4 regions of the Pseudomonas abyssi genome follow, and region 1 is predicted to be linked to each of the others. Evidence: predicted binding sites of a transcription regulator. Region 1 holds the regulator's gene; each other region holds the start of a gene.
What was found. Region 1 encodes sigma-54, which starts transcription at its own class of promoters, with help from an activator protein. Its sites were predicted from a motif close to ANTGGCATNNANNTTGCTNT; they were not measured.
Positions count from the first base shown of each region.

Region 2: a site for sigma-54 is predicted at 1,524-1,543, ahead of ASB58_RS20150 (pilin). Genes of this name have one in related genera too.
Region 3: a site for sigma-54 is predicted at 1,571-1,590, ahead of ASB58_RS09265 (TorF family putative porin). Genes of this name have one in related genera too.
Region 4: a site for sigma-54 is predicted at 1,596-1,615, ahead of glnA (glutamate--ammonia ligase). Genes of this name have one in related genera too.

Region 1 covers NZ_LMAZ01000003.1:352,104-355,312, reverse strand. Annotated here, with positions in the region: gene rapZ (RNase adapter RapZ) at 1-194, opposite strand, end outside; gene ptsN (PTS IIA-like nitrogen regulatory protein PtsN) at 197-655, opposite strand; gene hpf (ribosome hibernation promoting factor) at 668-976, opposite strand; gene ASB58_RS12305 (RNA polymerase factor sigma-54) at 1,090-2,589, opposite strand; gene lptB (LPS export ABC transporter ATP-binding protein) at 2,683-3,209, opposite strand, start outside.
Region 2 covers NZ_LMAZ01000001.1:441,043-444,251, reverse strand. Annotated here, with positions in the region: gene ASB58_RS02120 (class II glutamine amidotransferase) at 117-893, shown strand; gene ASB58_RS20150 (pilin) at 1,061-1,480, opposite strand; gene pilB (type IV-A pilus assembly ATPase PilB) at 1,750-3,209, shown strand, end outside.
Region 3 covers NZ_LMAZ01000002.1:227,621-230,829, reverse strand. Annotated here, with positions in the region: gene dcd (dCTP deaminase) at 1-504, shown strand, start outside; gene ASB58_RS09265 (TorF family putative porin) at 805-1,521, opposite strand; gene ASB58_RS09260 (GNAT family N-acetyltransferase) at 1,750-2,181, opposite strand; gene ASB58_RS19875 (hypothetical protein) at 2,189-2,473, opposite strand; gene ASB58_RS09250 (BON domain-containing protein) at 2,501-2,911, opposite strand; gene algB (sigma-54-dependent response regulator transcription factor AlgB) at 3,155-3,209, shown strand, end outside.
Region 4 covers NZ_LMAZ01000010.1:15,589-18,797, forward strand. Annotated here, with positions in the region: gene glnA (glutamate--ammonia ligase) at 99-1,502, opposite strand; gene thiI (tRNA uracil 4-sulfurtransferase ThiI) at 1,817-3,209, shown strand, end outside.

The sequences.
Region 1 (3,209 bases):
TTGGGCAGGTTACGGGCATCGATGCTGATAGCAACGTCGGGCACGCTGAAGTCATTGAGGCTGGCCTGGCGGGCCAACTCCGGTAGCAGGCCGGCGGGAAGATTGTCGATGCAGTAGAAACCGTTGTCTTCCAGCAGGTGCAGGGCGGTACTTTTACCCGAGCCGGAACGGCCGCTGACGACAATCAAGCGCATGGTCAGCCTCCGTCGCCGTCGTTGACCATGACGTGGTACAGCGCGTCGGCGTCCGGCGCAGCACGCAGGGCGTCGCGCAGATCGGCCCGGTCCAGCTTGCCGGCCAGCATCTTGAGGATCTGCAGGTGTTGTTCAGTGGCCTCTTGGGGGACCAGCAGGACGAAGATCAGGTCCACGGGCTGGCCGTCCAGGGCATCGAAGTCAATCTTGCCGTCCAGCTGCAACAGCGCGCCGATGGCCTGGTGACAGTCTTCGAGACGACAGTGGGGAATGGCGATGCCGTTGCCGAAGCCGGTTGAGCCGAGCTTCTCGCGGGCAATCAGGTTTTCATAGATGGCGTCAGGATCCAGGTTGGTGTGCTGGGCAACCAGTTTGCCGATCAGCTCCAGCACACGTTTTTTGGATCCCCCCTGAACGCCGGAGAAGGTGCGTTCAGGGGTCAGGATATGGTCAATTTGCATGTTGGCGCAGTGTTATCGGACGTTTGCGCCTTGTTGGCGGTCAATGTGCTTTTCCTTGTGCTTGATCAGTTGGCGATCAAGCTTGTCGGTCAGCATGTCGATGGCGGCGTACATATCGGTGTGCTCAGCCAGGGCTACTACCTCGCCACCGGCGATGTGCAGTGTGGCTTCGGCCTTTTGCCGGAGTTTCTCAACTTCGAGGGTGACCTGGACGTTGGTGATTTTGTCGAAATGCCGCTCCAGACGGGCCATTTTCTCAGTGACGTAATCGCGCAGTGCGTCAGTGATGTCGAGTTGGTGACCGCTAATGTTCAGTTGCATACGGCGTCTCCTGATTGGCTTGTTGTTGCAGGGTGATCTTCCGTCACCCGGTGGTGCCACTGCATGATCCCTGAACTGGATCTTTGCCTTGACCGACAACCGGTCGGCAGGCGCTAGACCAGTCTCTTGCGTTCGCTCGATGGCGCGATATTGAGCGACTCGCGGTACTTTGCGATGGTCCGGCGGGCCACTTCGATGCCCTGCTCTTCCAGTAAACCAGCGATCTTGCTGTCACTCAATGGTTTCTTTGGGTTTTCTGCTGCAACCAGCTTTTTGATCAGTGCGCGGATTGCTGTGGAGGAGAATTCTCCACCTTCGCTGGTCCCGACGTGACTGGAGAAGAAGTACTTGAGCTCAAAGATACCGCGCGGAGTGTGCATGTACTTTTGCGTGGTGACCCGCGAGATGGTCGACTCATGCATGCCGACGGCCTCGGCAATGTCATGCAGCACCAGTGGTTTCATCGCTTCTTCGCCGTGCTCCAGAAAGCCGCGCTGGTGCTCGACGATCTGGGTGGCCACCTTCATCAGGGTTTCGTTGCGGCTTTGCAGGCTTTTGATGAACCAGCGCGCCTCCTGCAAATTGTTGCGCAGGTAGGTGTTGTCTTCGCTGGAGTCGGCGCGGCGGACCATGGACGCATAGTGACCGTTGACGCGCACCTTGGGTACCGCGTCTTGGTTCAGCTCGACCACCCAGCGGTGGCTGTCGCGGCGCACGATGACGTCGGGAATGACGTACTCCGCCTCGCCGGAGGCGATTTCCGAGCCGGGGCGGGGGTTGAGTGTCTGGATCAGGCTGATGGCGTCTCTGAGCTGCTCTTCCTTCAGCTTGCTGCGGCGCATCAGCTGGGTGAAGTCGCGGTTGCCGAGCAGTTCCAGATGATCGCGGATCACCCTGGTAGCTTGCTCCAGCATCGGTGTGTCGTCCGGCAGCTGGCGGATCTGCAGCAACAGGCATTCGCGCAGGTCACGGGCGCCTACACCAACCGGTTCGAACTGCTGGATGCGGTGCAGCACCATCTCCACTTCATCGAGCTCGGCTTCCAGCTCTTCGGGCAGGGAGGCGAGGATATCCTCGAGTGACTCTTCGAGGTAACCGTCGGCGTTGATGCCGTCGATCAGCGCGGTAGCGATCTGGTAGTCGGTCTCGGACATGGGCAGCAGATTGAGCTGCCACTCCAGGTGGCTCTGCAGCGTTTCGCCGGTGCCAGTGCGCGAAGTGTAGTCCCAGTCTTCGTCATCCTGGCTGGGCAGGGAGCTGGCGGAGGTCTGGTAAACGTCTTCCCACTGGGTGTCGACCGGCAGCTCGTTGGGGATGGCTTCGTTCCAGTTGCCTTCCTGATCACCCTGGGTGTGCTGGTCGATGGAGTCCATCGAGACCGGCTCGGGCAGGGTCACCGCTGGTGCATCATCGTCGCCGCTATCGGCGCTGGCGTTGCTGCTGTAGTCGTCGTCACCCTCATCGGCCATTTCCAGCATGGGGTTGGCTTCCAGGGCCTCCTGTACCTCCTGCTGGAGGTCGAGACTGGACAGCTGAAGCAGTCGGATGGCCTGCTGCAGCTGAGGTGTCATGGTCAGCTGCTGCCCCATCTTGAGGACGAGCGAGGGTTTCATTGTGTTGCGAAATACCTTGTGCGCTGGTTCAAACCGTTGGTTTGGACATGCTGATGTCCATTTGCCGGTAGCATGCCTGAAATACGGGGGCTTTTATAGCCGGAAGGCATGGCCCAGGTATACATCTTTCACCGTCTGGTCAGCCAGCACGGTCTCGGCATCCCCTTCGGCGATGATGTGGCCATCGTTGACGATGTACGCCTTGTCACAGATATCCAGGGTTTCGCGCACATTGTGATCGGTGATCAGTACGCCGATGCCCTTGTCCTTGAGGTGCTGGATGATCTGTTTGATGTCGCCGACGGAGATCGGGTCGACGCCCGCAAAGGGCTCGTCGAGCAGGATGAAGCTGGGGTCGGTGGCCAGGGCGCGGGCGATCTCGGCGCGCCGTCGCTCGCCGCCGGACAGGCTCATGCCGAGGCTGTCGCTCAGGTGGTGAATGTGAAATTCGCGCAGCAGCGATTCCAGCTTGCCTTCTCGGGCCTGGCGGTTCAGGTCCTTGCGGGTTTCGAGGATGGCCATGATGTTGTCGGCCACCGTCAGCTTGCGAAAGATCGAGGCTTCCTGCGGGAGGTAGCCGATGCCCTCGCGGGCGCGACCGTGCATGGGCAGGCGGGTGA
Region 2 (3,209 bases), on a different contig from region 1:
GTCAGACCAACCGTCTCGGCCATCATCCTGACACCCAACAACTATCCGCACCTGAACACAAACTCACCCGGCGCCGGGTAGAATACCTGCAGCCACCCGCCTACCCCGGAGCCACCATGTGCGAACTGCTTGGCATGAGCGCCAACGTCCCAACCGACATCTGCTTCAGCTTCGCCGGCCTGATGCGCCGTGGCGGCGGCAGCGGCCCGCACCGCGATGGCTGGGGAGTCGCATTTTACGAAGGCCGAGGGCTGCGCTGCTTCCATGACCCCAACCCTTGCCACAGCTCAGCGATTGCCAAGCTGATCGAGCAGTACCCGATCAAGTCGGAAAACGTCATCTGCCATATCCGCCAGGCCAATGTCGGCGGCGTCAGCCTGGCCAACACCCACCCGTTCACCCGCGAACTCTGGGGCCAGTACTGGGCCTTCGCCCACAATGGTCAACTGGCCGGTTTCAACCCTGATCAAGGCCCCTACACCCCGGTCGGCGACACCGACAGCGAAGCGATCTTCTGCCACCTGCTGAACAACCTCGCCCGCCGCTACAGCGAGCTGCCAAGCCTTGCCGAGATTGCCGACACCCTCAGCCAATGCTGCGCCCCGCTGCGCGCGTTGGGGGTATGCAACCTGATGCTCAGCAACGGCGACTGGCTGTTCACCCTGTGTACCAGCAAACTCCACTGGATCACCCGCCGCGCACCCTTCGGCCCCGCCGTGCTCAGTGACACTGATCTGGAAATCGACTTTCAGCAGCACACCACCCGCACCGACGTGGTGACCGTGATCGCGACAGAGCCGCTGACCAGCAATGAGCAGTGGCGGGCGTATGAGACTGGGGAGTGGCGGTTGTGGGAGAAGGGTGAAACAAAGATAAAAGGCCATTGCTACTAAGATCTTGAGCGTAGCTAGACCAAGCATGCAGGAAGTGCCGTCAATCAGGATAGCGTCCAGACTCAGACGGCGCCCATAAAAAACCCCCGGACAAACCGGGGGTTTTTATCGCAAAGAGTCAACAAGCAGCGCGTAAAACTACTGCTAAAACTCTCTCCACCTATCCGTTAGCGGCAGCCGGACGGAATGTGGGCTGGATCAAGAGTACCGGCACAAGTCCAACCGGCGATCTGGCCAGTCGCAGTTACATTCGGGGTCATGGTCAGGGTATCACCTGCCAGGGCACCCGAAGAGAAAGAAACGGTGATAACACCCGCGTTGCTCACAGTCACTTCGCCCGGATCAAAATATTGACCATCAAGCAGTAGCGCCGAAGCGATGGTGGTAGCGCCAGCAGCGGCCGCCGCGGCCTCTGCAGAATCCACAGCGATATCAGCCTGCAGACCAGCGGTCGCTTTCAAGCCTTCAGTAGCCTGGGCGCGAGCGGTGTAGTCCTGGTAGGCCGGCAGTGCGATGGCAGCCAGGATACCGATGATCGCAACTACGATCATCAGCTCGATCAAGGTAAAACCCTTTTGAGCCTTCATAGTAAACTCCTTTTGTGAGATAGCCGGTTGGCTACCTGACGTAAAAGCAAATGCTGTGCCATCCGCTGCAAACCCCTATCGCTAAAGCTTTCCTGGCCAAATTGAGCAGTAGACACGACGCGAAAGCTCACACAAATAGGCCGAAAGTGACTTTTTTTGTCACACATCAAAGACCCCATACGCCTTAACCCGCACAACAGTGCAATTAGTAAGGCACGTGTACTATAGTGAAGAGTAAAGCGTAACGATTGATTGGAACCTAAGGCCTCATGGAAACTCCCGTTTTATCAGGGCTCGCACGCCGCATCGTGCAAGAAGGGATCCTAAGCTCGGAAGCCGCGAGCAAAGCATCTCAACAGGCAGCGCAAGATAAGATCCCGTTCATTACCCACCTCGTCCAACGAAAGCTTGCCGACGCAAAGTCGCTAGCCATGGTGTGCGCAGACGAGTTCGGCTACCCCTACTTTGATCTGGCAGCACTGGAAAAAGAGGCGCAGCCCAGCGAGCTGGTCAGTGAAAAACTGATACGCCAACACAACGTTATGCCCCTGTTCAAGAGAGGCTCCAGACTTTACCTGGCCCTGTCAGACCCAACCAACCAACAAGCGCTTAGCGACATTCAGTTCAACACCGGCTTGATGACCGATGCAGTAATCGTGGAAGACGACAAGCTGCACAGTGCAATAGAAAAATACTTGGATAACCCGACCGGTGGCTTGGGAGACATCACAGATACCGACCTGGATGAACTTGACGTCCAGGCCGTAAAAGATGACGAAAAACAGGAGGGCGGGTCCGATGCAGATGACGCCCCAATCGTTCGATTCGTGAACAAAATGCTGCTAGACGCCGTGCGTATGGGGTCTTCTGATTTACACTTTGAGCCTTACGAAAAGGTGTATCGCGTACGTTTTCGCACCGACGGCGTCCTCCACGAGGTGGCAAAACCCCCGCAGCAGCTCGGTGTTCGCATTGCTGCTCGCCTGAAGGTTATGTCTTCGATGGATCTCGCCGAGCGTCGGAAACCGCAGGACGGCCGCATCAAGCTGAAGATATCCAAAAACAAGGCCATCGACTTCCGGGTTAATACCCTACCTACATTGTGGGGCGAAAAAGTAGTACTCCGTATCCTCGACTCTGAAAGCGCAAAAATGGGTATTGATGCCCTGGGCTACGAAGATGACCAGAAGCAGATGTATCTGGCGGCGCTTTCACGCCCGCAAGGCATGATCTTGGTCACAGGGCCCACCGGCTCAGGCAAGACAGTTTCCCTTTATACGGGCCTGAACATCCTGAACACCAGTGAGCGGAACATATCAACCGCTGAAGACCCGGTTGAGATCAACCTAGAGGGCATCAACCAGGTCAACGTCAACCCCAAGCAGGGGATGGATTTTGCAAAAGCCCTGCGCGCGTTCCTCCGCCAAGACCCAGACATCATCATGGTGGGTGAGATCCGCGACCTTGAAACCGCTGAAATTGCCATCAAGGCCGCACAAACGGGCCACATGGTGATGTCGACGCTGCACACCAACAGCGCAGCTGAAACACTGACGCGGATGCGCAACATGGGTGTCCCATCTTTCAACATCGCCACATCGGTAAACCTCATCATCGCGCAACGCCTTGCCAGACGCCTATGTAAAAGCTGCAAGAAGCCGATGGAGGTTCCAAGAGAAACACTGATCGAAGAAGGGTTCTCCACCGAAAAAATTGATGCCGGGCTGAC
Region 3 (3,209 bases), on a different contig from region 1:
TTTGTCGAGCGCCAGATCCGCGGCGCTGAGGGCGAGCGGGTCATTTCCTACGGTGTTTCCAGCTACGGCTACGATGTGCGCTGCGCCGACGAGTTCAAGGTGTTCACCAATATCCATTCGGCGATCGTTGATCCGAAAAACTTCGACGACAAGAGCTTTGTCGATATTCAGAGTGATGTCTGCATCATCCCGCCCAACTCCTTTGCGCTGGCGCGCACCGTTGAGTACTTCCGTATTCCGCGCAATGTATTGACTATTTGTCTGGGCAAGAGCACCTACGCGCGTTGCGGCATTATCGTCAACGTCACGCCGCTGGAGCCGGAGTGGGAAGGGCATGTGACCCTGGAGTTTTCCAACACGACCAACCTCCCGGCCAAGATCTACGCGAATGAAGGTGTAGCGCAGATGCTGTTCTTTGAGTCCGACGAGACCTGCGAAACCTCTTACCGTGATCGCGGCGGCAAGTATCAGGGGCAGCGCGGCGTTACCTTGCCACGCGCCTGAGCGGCAAGAGCGCATGACGACTAAACCGGCCTTGGGCCGGTTTTTTGTTGTGTGGTCATCTGTGGCAAGGCGGACCAAGCCAACCGCGTGCCCGCGCAATGCGGCGTTCTGGCCGGCGTGGTCCCCGTCAGTGGGCTCAACACTGTTCCGTCCTTAGGCGCCACCCGCACGGTTAGTCGTGAATAAAAAAACCGCCGCTTTCGAGCTGCCGTGGAACAGCGCAAAAGAGGCGGTGCAATGCTGACGGAACAGCAGCCCGGGCTCAGCGTCTGATGGGGATATGCTAGCCCGGGCCGGGTATTACAGGGTTTTCGAGACCGACAGGGTGACGTTGGAGTCACAGGAATCCTGGCTGGAGTAGGCACAGTCGTCACCCAGGTCGGTGTCGCTGTACATCAGAGCGACGTCGAGGCCCAGCATGGTTTTGCTCAGGGTGACGGCCCAATCGCCGTATTCTTCGTCACCGTCAACGCCGTTCAGCGGATCTTTGGTGTCGGTCAGGCCGTAGTGCAGGCCCAGGCCCACGTCGTACGGCAGGGAGAAGTCATAGCCTACGTAGGTGTACAGCGCGCTCTGCGGATCGTACGCGTATTTGGCGCCCAGGGTCAGGCCGTAGAGGCTGATGCTGGCCAGCGCCTCTTCAACATCGATAGCGCTGTTTTTCGGGTAGGTATAAGTAGCCCAGGACAGATCGTAGCTGATGTCGTCGGTGATGGCTCCGCCGTAGCCGGCGTAGTAGTCGATCTCGATGCTGGAGCCGCCAAAGTCGGTTGAGTCGATGTTGGATGCCCAGGCACCGATGTACAGGCCGCTTTCGTGGGCGATGTCCAGGCTGCCCTGAATGGCGCCAGCGCCATCGGTTTGCGACTGGCCGCGCCAGATGTAGTCGGTTGCCAGGGTGGCAGTCATGCTGACGTCAAACTCGCCCATGGCGGTATCAAAGGCTTCGGCGTGCGCCATGTTGGCAAAAGAGAGCGTGCTGGCGGTAGCAACGGCAACTGCGATTTTCTTCATCATCACGTAATACCCCGTAGGTTTTTGATTTAAGTGCGTTGGCATTGCTCACATAGCATTTAGCTTGCCAGTTTTTTATTTTCGTTTTAAATCAATTATTTACGTCATGATTACGGGTGCGGTTGCTCTTCGGTACACAGGTACAATAGCTGCGTGCGCACTGTTGTAGTGCGCGTATTACAGAATTGTGTTGCATTTGGTGGCAAGCTGCCACGATGGGGTAGAAATGGCTTACCCGGGCAGGTTTGCCAGGGCGACCAGCGACTTGCTGCGCTGATAGCGTTGCAGGCGTGAGTCGAGCGATTCAGGCAGGTGGGCGGCAAGCTGGTAGCCGCAGCGCTGGTAGAAGGGAGTCAGGTGCGGGGCGCAAAACAGCCAGATGGGGCCGTCGACCTCGGCACGCACCTGGTCTAGCAGCTGAGTGCCGAGGCCTTGGGCGCGCATCGCTGGTGCGATCAGCAAGGCGGTTAGCCAGTGTCCTGTTTCCACGGGCTGCAGGCACAGACTGGCGCAGATGTCTGGTGCGCGTAGCACCCAGATCTGCTGTTGGCCATTGGCCTTCATACCGCGATGGTGGCGGCGGTAGAACCGGTTGGCCAGGGGGAGCAACTCGCGGGGCAGCTGCTGCAATGTCAGGGTTACCGTATCCGCTGGTGCGGTCAATGGGGCGCTACTGGCGATGACGGGTGCGTTTGCCCATTACGGCAGCCACCACAGACAGGGCCAAAAACAGGGGGCAAAGCAAAGCGCCCAGCTGATCGTAGGGGGCGCCAAACCCTCCCAATGCAAATACGGCGGCGGCAAGAGACATGACAATAAAGGCGATGGCCCAGTTGTACATGGGGGATCTCCTCGGTGCGGCGGTAAAACGCTCAGTTAACTGGTTATCAAAAGCTCCAGGTCGAGTGGCTTCCATTATATGAAAGTAAATCGCAGGTTTGGGCTCCAGAGACATGATTTTTTTCCTTTCCTTCTTTTCGCATTACAGCTGCAGTCGGTTGGCAGTCTGCAGCGTCGGACTTGGCCAGCGTGCTTCGCTGACTGTCCGAGCCTGTCCGATATGCAGTTGACTGGCATCCACGCTGACCACGCCCGGCGTGTGTAGGGCGGTAGCGACCGCAACACGTTTGTCCCCGCGCTCGGGAACCACACCACTGAGCCGTACAACACCCTTGTTGCTGTCCACACGGATGTCGATGCCGGACGTGTTACCATGCCAGGTCAACCGTGATTGCAGGGTGCTGACGATGCGGCTGTCGTCGGCAGATTGAACTATCGTGGCCTGGTGCGGCTCCATGCTAAGAGCCGGCTCGCGTGCTTGCGTGCTCATTGACAGTGAGCACAGCAGGGCGGTGGATAGGCTAAGCAGTGCGATGGGTTTGGCGCTGCGCATGACGGTCTTCTCCAGTCAATATCCGTATAAAGGTTTGCTTGTGGCTCGCCTTTTTCTGGTTTGTGTTAGTACTTGAGCAAGCGTCGTGCCAGGCTTTTTATCGTTTTTAAATCAATAAAAATCAAACACTTACAGAATTTTCGCAGATTGCCTTGCATGCAGTTTGCAAGATGCGTCCTGGTAGGCCATGCATTTTGCACGACTGCCTTGCGGTGGGATCAGCGCCCGGAGAAGACAACCCTTATGGATGCAACTCAAAGCAATGGCCGGATATTGCTGGTTGATGATGAGCCAGCGA
Region 4 (3,209 bases), on a different contig from region 1:
ATGCCGATACTGGCAACTGTCGTTGAATGGCTGGCGACAGGCGTAAAAAAAGGGCGCCCGAATGGGCGCCCTTTTCGCGTGTTGCAACCGCAGCAGGATCAGACGCTGTAGTACAGGTCGTATTCCAGCGGGTGAACGAAGGTGCGAACCTTGATCTCTTCGGCGCTCTTCAGTTCGATGTAAGCGTCGATGAATTCGTTGGTGAACACGTCGCCCTTGGTCAGGAACTCGCGGCCGGCGTCCAGAGACTCCAGTGCTTCCTTCAGGCTGCCGCACACCTGCGGGATCTGTGCGGACTCTTCCGGCGGCAGATCGTACAGGTTCTTGTCGGCTGCATCGCCAGGGTGGATCTTGTTCTGGATACCGTCCAGACCCGCCATCAGCAGTGCGGCGAAGCACAGGTAGGGGTTGGCAGCCGGGTCAGGGAAGCGAGCTTCGATGCGGCGTGCTTTCGGGCTGGAAACGTACGGGATACGGATGGAAGCAGAGCGGTTGCGGGCGGAGTAGGCCAGCATGACCGGTGCTTCGAAGCCCGGAACCAGACGCTTGTAGGAGTTGGTGGACGGGTTGGTGAACGCGTTCAGCGCCTTACCGTGCTTGATGATACCGCCGATGAAGTACAGCGCGGTGTCGGACAGGCCGGAGTAACCTTCGCCAGCAAAGGTGTTGTTGCCGTCTTTGGCGATGGACATGTGAACGTGCATACCGGAACCGTTGTCGCCGTACAGCGGCTTCGGCATGAAGGTAGCAGTCTTGCCGAACGCGTCAGCAACGTTGTGTACGCAGTACTTCAGGGTTTGTACTTCGTCGGCTTTCTTCACCAGGGTGTTGAACAGCACGCCGATTTCGTTCTGGCCAGCAGTCGCCACTTCGTGGTGGTGAACTTCGATGGTCAGGCCCATTTCTTCCATGGCGTTACACATGGCAGTACGGATTTCGTGGTCGTGATCGACCGGCGGCACCGGGAAGTAACCACCTTTGACGCCCGGACGGTGGCCTTTGTTGCCAGTCTCGAAGTCGCCGTCAGTGTTCCAGGAAGCCTGCTCGGAGAAGATCTTGAACATGGAACCGGAGATGTCGGACTTGAATTTCACTTCGTCGAAGACGAAGAATTCCGGCTCCGGACCAACGAATACGGTGTCACCGATACCGGTGGACTTCAGGTACTCTTCTGCGCGCTTGGCGATGCCGCGCGGGTCGCGCTCGTAGCCTTGCATGGTGGAAGGCTCGATGATGTCGCAGACGATGATCAGCGTCGGCTCTTCAGTGAAGGGGTCCAGAACGGCAGTGCTGTCATCGGGCATGAGGATCATGTCAGACGCTTCGATGCCTTTCCAGCCAGCAATGGAGGAGCCGTCGAACATCTTGCCGTCTTCGAAGAAGTCTTCGTTGACGTCGCGGGCCGGCATGGTGACGTGTTGTTGTTTACCCTTGGTGTCGGTGAAGCGCAGGTCTACCCACTTCACGTCATGCTCGTTGATCAGTTGCATCGCTTTCGACATGGTTTCCTCCAAAAGGAATCGTTTGCCAGACAGCCGGTCTGGCGCCTCTATATAACGTCCAGCGGGCGGGCCGCTGCTCGGTTGCATTACAAGTGAGCAAAAGGTGTGCCATTTCGGAGCATGGCGTGCAGCCCCCGCAATCAAGGCCTTTCGCTGCAGATTCTACAGCCGCGCACCAATTGAGAGCACTGTGTTGGTGCGATGAGCGTTACGGATGCACCAGTTTGGTGCCATTGTGCCCGTTTTAGTTACTCAAGCGCCGCGCGCCGGCTGCGGGTATAATGCAGCGCTTTGCGCACGATATGCCAGCCCCCATGAAACTGATCATCAAATTCTTCCCCGAAATCACCATCAAGAGCCGCCAGGTTCGCAAGCGCTTTATTGCCCAGCTCAAGGGCAATCTGAAAAAGCTACTTGCTGCCATAGACCCGCAGGCGCGGGTTAATGGCAACTGGGACAGTCTGGAGGTCAATCTGGGGAGTGATCCGGCACTGCAGCAGCAGTGTATCGAGCGTCTGCGCAACACGCCCGGTATCGCCCACTTCTTTGCCGTGCAGGAGTACCCGCTGGGCACGTTGGACGAGCTGGTGGAGCTGTGCGTGGCCAACCTGGGTGATCAGGTGCAGGGCAAGACCTTTGCCGTGCGCTGCAAGCGGGTGGGCACCCACCCCTTCTCCTCGCAGGATGTCGGCATCAAGGTCGGCAGCGCGCTGAATCGCCGCTGCGGCGCAGCGGGCGTCTCGTTGAAAGCGCCCGAGGTTGAGGTGCACATCGAGATTCGCGACCAGAAGATCTATCTGATTCAGGCGCGCCACGAGGGCATGGGTGGTTTCCCGCTGGGGACCATGGAGCCGGTGCTCAGCCTGCTCTCGGGCGGCTTTGACTCCACCGTGGCGAGCTACCAGATGCTGCAGCGTGGTTTGCTGCCGCACTTTGTATTCTTCAACCTGGGTGGTCGCGCTCATGAGCTGGGGGTGCGTCAGGTTGCGCACTATCTGTGGGAGCGCTACGCCGCCAGCCATCGTCTGCGCTTTGTCAGTGTGCCTTTTGAAGGCGTGGTGGCGGAGATTCTGCAGAACGTCGAAAACAGTCAGATGGGCGTGGTGCTCAAGCGCATGATGCTGCGCGCTGCGGATCGGGTGGCCTATCGTCTGGGCATTGATGCACTGGTGACCGGCGAGGCGATTGCGCAGGTGGCCAGCCAGACCCTGCCCAACCTCAGCGTGATCGATCAGGTGGCCGAGCGCTTTGTTATCCGTCCGCTGATCACCACCAGCAAGCTGGATATCATCGATGTGGCGCGGCGCATCGGCACACTGGAATTCTCCAGCAGCATGCCGGAGTACTGCGGTGTGATTTCGGTTGGGCCGGCCATCCGCACCACCGTGCCACGGGTTGAAGCCGCTGAGGCCAGCTTCAACTTTGAGGTGCTGTCGCGGGCGGTAGAGAGTGCTGCGTATTCTGAGTGCAGCGAGCTGGGCGAAATGATGGAGGAGGGCTCGCCGGTGGAGATCGTCGAGCAGGCGCTGGCCGGCCAGATCGTGCTGGATATCCGCCACCCCGACGAGCAGGAAGCCCGCCCGCTGCTGCTGGACGGCATTGAGGTGAAACCGGTGCCTTTCTACACCCTCAACAGCCGCTTCGCCGACCTGGACCCATCACGCGCCTACCTGCTTTACTGTGAGAAAGGCGTTATGAGCCAATTGC